DNA from 3 places in the Streptomyces sp. NPDC058335 genome. Region 1 is predicted to be linked to each of the others. Evidence: riboswitches for the same ligand, from Rfam matches in the RefSeq annotation. Region 1 holds a riboswitch; each other region holds the start of a gene.

Evidence for each region. A riboswitch is a leader RNA that binds a small molecule or an ion and turns the genes downstream of it on or off. The one in region 1 is predicted to bind cyclic di-AMP.
Region 2: it holds a riboswitch for cyclic di-AMP, as region 1 does, so the genes downstream of both, ACFWJX_RS20095 (peptidoglycan DD-metalloendopeptidase family protein) here and ACFWJX_RS05400 (transglycosylase family protein) in region 1, are expected to answer to the same signal.
Region 3: it holds a riboswitch for cyclic di-AMP, as region 1 does, so the genes downstream of both, ACFWJX_RS14205 (transglycosylase SLT domain-containing protein) here and ACFWJX_RS05400 (transglycosylase family protein) in region 1, are expected to answer to the same signal.

Annotation. Positions count from the first base shown of each region.
Region 1 is NZ_JBHXHX010000002.1:512,881-515,137, forward strand. Features, by position in the region: gene ACFWJX_RS05395 (transglycosylase family protein) at 1-767, shown strand, start outside; cyclic di-AMP (ydaO/yuaA leader) riboswitch at 971-1,153, shown strand; gene ACFWJX_RS05400 (transglycosylase family protein) at 1,157-1,867, shown strand; gene eno (phosphopyruvate hydratase) at 2,199-2,257, shown strand, end outside.
Region 2 is NZ_JBHXHX010000009.1:260,191-262,447, forward strand. Features, by position in the region: gene ACFWJX_RS20095 (peptidoglycan DD-metalloendopeptidase family protein) at 254-1,255, opposite strand; cyclic di-AMP (ydaO/yuaA leader) riboswitch at 1,260-1,417, opposite strand; gene ACFWJX_RS20100 (alpha-galactosidase) at 1,650-2,257, opposite strand, start outside.
Region 3 is NZ_JBHXHX010000006.1:352,594-354,850, reverse strand. Features, by position in the region: gene ACFWJX_RS14210 (HAD family hydrolase) at 1-747, shown strand, start outside; gene ACFWJX_RS14205 (transglycosylase SLT domain-containing protein) at 796-1,278, opposite strand; cyclic di-AMP (ydaO/yuaA leader) riboswitch at 1,283-1,463, opposite strand; gene ACFWJX_RS14200 (CocE/NonD family hydrolase) at 1,742-2,257, opposite strand, start outside.

The DNA of each region.
Region 1 (2,257 bases):
GCGGCCTCGACTTCGCCGAGCGCCCCGACCTGGCCAGCCGCAACCAGCAGATATCCGTCGCCCAGAAGGTCCTCGCGGACCAGGGCATCGGCGCCTGGGGCACCTGCGGGCTGACGTCCGGGCTCACCAAGGACAACGGCGCGGGCAGCGTGGACACCGGAGTGGCGGACGACTCGTCCGACTCCTCCGTGTCGTCCGGCTTGTCCGACCTGTCCAAGGGTTCGTCCGGTTCGTCGGGCTCCACCGACTCCTCGCAATCCTCGGGTTCCACGGGGGGTTCCGCCGACCCGTCGGCCGAATCGTCCCTGGACGGCACGGACTCGACGTCCCCGTCACCTTCGTCCCCTTACTCCGGTACGCCGGACAGCTCCTCGAAGTCCGATACGCCCGCAGATGCGGACGCGAGCGCCTCGGGGTCGGGCGACAGCTCACCCACGGCCAACCCAGAAGTGGACGACTCGGACAAGTCGGTCCAGGATGTGGGTTCTTGGAGCCTCGTCGACACGGGCTCCCTCACCTCCGGCCGGCACCGCGGCACCACCGCCGAGGAGGCCGCGCCCGCGCCGGACGGCACCACCACCGCCTCGTCCGGCCGTCACGCCGCGAGCACCTACGTCGTGCGCGAGGGCGACTCCCTGGCCTCCATCGCCGACTCCCTTGCCCTCGACGGCGGATGGCGTGCCCTCTACGCCGAGAACAAGGCCGCCATCGGCGCCGACCCGAACAACATCACCGCCGGTCAGACGCTCGACACAGCGGTCGAATAGGGCCGAAAAACGGGAAAAGCAGCGGGAGTTCACGTCACGCTTCGCACTGAATGTCTGGTTTGGTGAAAGTGTGGGATGAGTCTCAGAAGGCGTGATCGTCTTTGAAATTCCGCCGAGCGCGTGTCTACCGTCAGGACCGCTCGGCAACCCGAGCCCCGGCTGTCGCAACGCCGAATCCTGCCAGTGGCAGCCCGGGAACAGTCGTCGCGCAAGCGCCGTAGGCAGGAGCGGGGGACCCAAGGTAAGTGCCGGACCGGTCGGTTGACCGGAACGGCTTGGGGTGAAGCCACACGTCCCAGGGAGCGGCGCTCCCGAGGGCGAGTGGCCGGGCAACTCACACGGCCCGAACCCGACAGCTCACCTCGCAGGCGTCGGTGAGGGGATCCACCATGCTGTTTTCCGGCAAGGGCAAGCACCGCCGCCCGTCCAAGGCCACCCGTGTCGCCGCGCTCGCCGGTGTCACCGGCGTCGCCATAGCCGCCCCGCTGATGGCGGCCGGCAACGCCTCCGCCGCCACCGCCTCCGAGTGGGACGCCGTCGCCCAGTGCGAGTCCGGCGGCAACTGGTCCATCAACACCGGCAACGGCTACTACGGCGGCCTGCAGTTCTCGGCCTCCACCTGGGCCGCGTACGGCGGCACGCAGTTCGCCTCCACCGCCGACAAGGCCTCGAAGTCCCAGCAGATCCAGATCGCCGAGAAGGTCCTCGCGGGCCAGGGCAAGGGTGCCTGGCCGTCCTGCGGCGTGGGCCTGTCCGGCGCCGCGTACAACGGCGGCTCGGCCTCCACGGGCTCGTCGTCCACCGGCAGCTCCTCCTCCGGCGGCTCCTCGGAGACCACCACGCGCTCCACCGAGGAGCAGAGCGCCTCCCGCTCCGCCGAGCGCCCGGCCGCCAAGGCCCCGAAGACGGTCACCACCCCGACCGGCAAGAAGGTCAAGAAGGGTGACGGCGAGTACAAGGTCGTCAAGGGCGACACGCTCAGCTCCATCGCCGAGGCGCACGACGTCAAGGGCGGCTGGGCCAAGCTGTTCGAGCTGAACAAGGACATCGTCCAGGACGCCGACCTCATCTACCCGGGTCAGCAGCTGCACCTGAAGTGACATCCGGCTCCCAGCCGGACCACAGCCCCCTCACAGCCGAGGCCGCCACGCTGAAGGCCTCGTGAGGGAGCCCCCGTCCCCACGGTCCCCCGCCCCGGTGCGTGTTCCCCCGTACGCACCGGGGCGGGGTTTTCTTTTCCCGTTCGCCACCTTCTGTTGGCCACCCCCCTTTGTTCCGGCCGGAAACAATGGGTACCGTCTCCCTGTCCACGGGACGGTCGGTCGGCCGACCGACCGCCCGAGACGGTTAGGCTCTAGTCGCAAGGCTCGCCAAGGGCTCATCAACGCCCCCACGTGCCCCGCACAACCAGCGTCACATCCCAAGAAGGAGATGCTCGTGCCGTCCATCGACGTCGTCGTAGCCCGGGAAATCCTGGACTCCCGAGGCAA
Region 2 (2,257 bases), on a different contig from region 1:
GTGTCCCCGCCCTGCTCCGCCTGTCGACACCTCCGGCACTCCTGCCACAAGACCGCAATGGAACGATCATGAACGCGCAAACTCGAACAGGCGCGGATCGGTTGCGGGGGGGCGTCGATGCGAGCGTGGGTGCAGGAGCAGGAGCAGGTGCGGGCACCGGTGTGCGGGCAGACGGAAACACCGAAGGCCGGACCCCGGGATCGGGGTCCGGCCTTCGGTGGCGTGTCTGTCAGGCGGGAGGTCGAGCGGTACGTCAGCCGACGGAGACGCCGTGCGAGCGCAGGTAGGCGACCGGGTCGATGTCCGAGCCGTAGTCGGGACCGGTACGGATCTCGAAGTGCAGGTGAGGGCCGGTCACGTTGCCGGTCGCACCGGACAGGCCGATCTGCTGACCGCCGGAGACGGACTGGCCGGCCGAGACGGAGAGCGAGGACAGGTGGGCGTACTGGGCGTAGTAGCCGTCGGCGAGCTTGATGACGACCTGGTTGCCGTACGCGCCGCCCCAGCCCGCGGAGACGACCGTGCCCGCGCCGACGGCCTTGAGCGAGGTGCCGGTCGGGACGACGAAGTCGACACCGGTGTGGTAACCGCTGGACCACATGCTGCCGGACATCTTGTACGGGGTGCCGACGGTCGCACCCGCCACCGGGAGGGTGAAGCCACTGGAGGCGGTGGCCTTCTCGGCCGCCTGCGTGGTGGACGCCTTCGACGAGGAGGACTTCGCGGAGTCCGAGGAGTCCGAGGAGGACGACTTCGCGGAGGAGCCCGAGGACTGCTTCGACGAGGTCGACGAATCGGATGAACCGGACGAAGTGGACGGCGACTTGGTCGTGCCGGTCGCGGCCTTCTTGCCGATCGACAGCTTCAGCCCCGGGTGGATCAGCGACGGGTCCTCGCCGACGGCCTCACGGTTGTCCGCGTAGAGCCGGCTCCAGCCGCCGCTGACGTTCTGCTCGTCCGCGATCTTCGAGAGGTAGTCGCCGGACTGCACCGTGTAGGTCTTGGCGCCCGTGGCGGACTTCGCGGACTTCTGTGCCACGGAAACAGTCTCGACAGCCTTTTCCGAAACAGAGGAAAGGGCGGAAGCGGCGGAGACGGCGGAAACCGACTGCGGCGCCGACTGGGACGGTGCGGCCTGCGCGCCGGTGGCCCCCATGAGCGGCAGGGCGAGCGCGGCGCCGCCGGTTCCGGCGACGGCGATGGAACGGGTGAAGCGCTGGGACTTCGGACGGCGGTGCTTACCCTTTGCGGGCATGACGAATTCCTCTCCGGCGCCTGCGAGGTGAGCTGTCGGGTGCGGACTGGAGATGTCCGGCCGCGCCGAGGCGCGGCTTTACCCCTAGCCGTTCCGGAGACCGGAACAGGCGGTACTGCCTGTGGGTCCCCCGCTCCTGCCGTTCACGGGTGAGTGTGCGGTCTCCGGGCGGCGGCAGGATTGGGCGTCCGTCCGGATTGGTGTGGAACGTAAGCGACCAAGACGCACAGGTACAAGCGAAGGTTGCACTCCTCGCGCCATTCTCTTGATCCCCTGTGAGAATTTCCGGTCACCCTCCGTGCATCGAGAGGCCGGTTTTCCCATAAACACCCTTGGAAAACAGCCGTATTACGTGAACATGACGGGCGACTCAACGTCACGAATATGACGCTGCTCACGTGACATGACCCCAGAGCCCCTTATTCCAGAGCGAGTTGGAATGAAGAATCCAATTCGGACAGAACTCCCAGATGCGACGCAGCCGGATAACCGACACATCAAGGCCACCACGCATCCCGGTACACGACCCGTGGTGCAGCAGCACCGCATTCCGGTGAACTTCGACCCTTTCACGGCATTCGTACACCGCTGCCGGGTCGACGGCGCACCGCCGCAGCGCGGGCGCGGGCTCGCCGAAGCGCTGCCCCTGGAGCCAGACGAGGACGACGCTCTGGTTCTCGCGGACGTACTGGACGGTGCTCGGTCGGCCCTCCGGGGGGCCGCAGCCGGTGGAGGTCGCCGTGCCGCACCAGGGGACTGCTCCCCTTGTGGAGACCGATCCACTCCCGCGCCTGGGCCGACTCCCCGCCGTCCGCCCGGAGAGGTCACCGCCGACGCCGAGCACCCCGGCCATGGCGCTCACGAACCGGAGGCGCAGCGAGCCGACCCGGCCGTCGAGCCGGGTGTCGGAGCTGCCGGTGACCCAGGCGGCCATCACGCGCGCGGAGCGGCTCCGGCTGAAGCCGTGCCGGACGGCCAGCCGGTCCCGCGGGTCGGTGTCGT
Region 3 (2,257 bases), on a different contig from region 1:
GGCGACGACACCTTCTCCGACCGGTCGCTCGACGCGCTCGCGAGGGTCGCCGCCGCCGGCGCCCGCCACCTCGTGGTGACCGGCCGGCCGGCCCCCCGCGTACGGCCGCTGCTGGACATCCTGCGCGGCGGAGGGCTCGCGGTGTGCGGACAGGGCGCGCAGCTCTACGACGTCGGAGCCGACCGCCTGCTGTGGTCGGTCACCCTGGACCGGGAGCTGGCCGAGACCGCGATCGGCAAGATCGAGGCCGAGGTGGGCGAGGTGTACGCGGCCGTCGACCAGGACGGCGTCGACGGGCTCACGCTCATCGAGCCTGGCTACCTGATGCCGCACCCGACCCTGCCGGCCCTGCGGGTCGGAGCACGCGACGACCTGTGGTGCGAGCCGATCAGCAAGGTGCTGCTGCGCCATCCCACCCTGTCCGACGACGAGTTGGCGGCGACGGCCCGTTCGGTGGTCGGCTCGCTCGCCACCGTCACGATGTCCGGGCCGGGCACGGTGGAGCTCCAGCCGTGCGGCGTCACCAAGGCGACCGGACTGGCCCTGGCGGCCGAGCACCTCGGGCTGAGGCCGCAGGACACGATCGCCTTCGGCGACATGCCCAACGACATCCCGATGTTCGACTGGGCGGGGCGCGGTGTGGCGATGGCCAACGCCCATCCGGAACTCAAGGCGGTGGCCGACGAGGTGACGACGTCGAACGAGGACGACGGCGTGGCCGTCGTCCTCGAAAGACTCTTCCCCTAGTCCCCCGGTCCCTGGGGCCTACCGGTCCCTAGTCCCTGGGGGCGACGGTCAGTACGCGCCGAAGACGTTGTCGATCGAGCCGTACCGGTGGGCCGCGTAGTTGCAGGCGGCGGTGATGTTGGCGACCGGGTCGTACGGGTCGTAGGCGGTGCCGGCCACGTGGTACGCGGCGAAGGTGGGGTCGATCACCTGGAGAAGGCCCTTGGACGGGATGCCCGCGGCCGCGTTGGAGTCCCACAGGTTGATGGCGTTCGGGTTGCCCGAGGACTCGCGCATGATGTTGCGGTAGATGCCGTTGTAGGTGCCCGGAATGCCCTTTTCAGCCATGATCGCGAGCGACTCGCGGATCCAGCCGTCGAGGTTGTTGGTGTACCCGGCCGTGGTCGTGGCGGCGGTCGTGGCCGACGCCGTGGTGGCCGCGGAGGCGCTGGTCGAGCCGATGAGCGGGAGTGCCAGCACGGCGGCGCCGGTGGCGGCGACGACGAGGGTGCGGGCGAGACGGGTACGGCGGTGCTGAGCGGCAGCGGGCATGACGAAGGTTCCTCTCCGGCGCCTACGAGGTGAGCTGTCGGGTTCGGGCTGGAAAGTGCCCGGCCGGCCGCCGTACGGGTACGGCGACGCGACTTCACCCCAAGCCGGTCCGGTACGTGCGTGACGTACGGCTCGGCGACTTACCTGGGTCCCCCGCTCCTGCCGTGCGTGAGTGTCGGTCGATGGGTTGCCGGGCGGCGGCAGGATTAGGCGTCTGCCCGACAGGCCGGGAACGTATGCGAGAGCACATGTCCGGAACAAGTGCCGGATTCACAGATCGCCCCTATTGACCATGATCAGATGCGTATGCCTGCTTGATCCTTTGCGTTCGCCAAGCCTCAACTCGCCGACGGGCAAAGCGGAATCACAACTTCCGGTGCAGGTTGCCCGCATGGCCGTGAAGTGAGCCAACTCACCGACGTCCACAACAGGGGTAAAACGGTCATTGAGCCCCAAGTGCCTTTTAAAGGGGCGGGTGTGGGAGCGGCGTCCGGGGAATGCGCTTCCGCCAGGTCCGGTGGAACACCACCTCGCCGCCCTCCGTGCACACGACCTCGTCGGTGGCGACGAAGTCCGTCTCGTCGCCGGTGACCTCCGAACGGGTCCGCACGCTCGTGTCCCAGCCCCGCTCGGGGCGGTGCAGCCGGACCGTCCGGTCGCAGCGGACCCGGGCCGACAAGGGATCGCGCTCGGTGATCGTGTACGTCGTCAGCGCGTCCTCGGTGTACTCCAGGCCGTCGGGGTACGCGCGCGTGCCGGCGTCCGGCGGGACGACCTCCAGCCGCCACTCGCCCCCGGCCTCGTCCCGCACCAGAAGCCGCTCGGGGCGCGGCCCGTCGAGAGTGGCGAGGACGCTCACCCCGAGGGGCGGTGCCTGTTCGGGCTCCTCGAAGGCGACGCCGGCGTCCGCCTCCCGGACCCGCGCCGGCAGTTCCAGCGCGCTGCCCGCCGGGTCCACGGTGAACCCCGCCGCCGACTC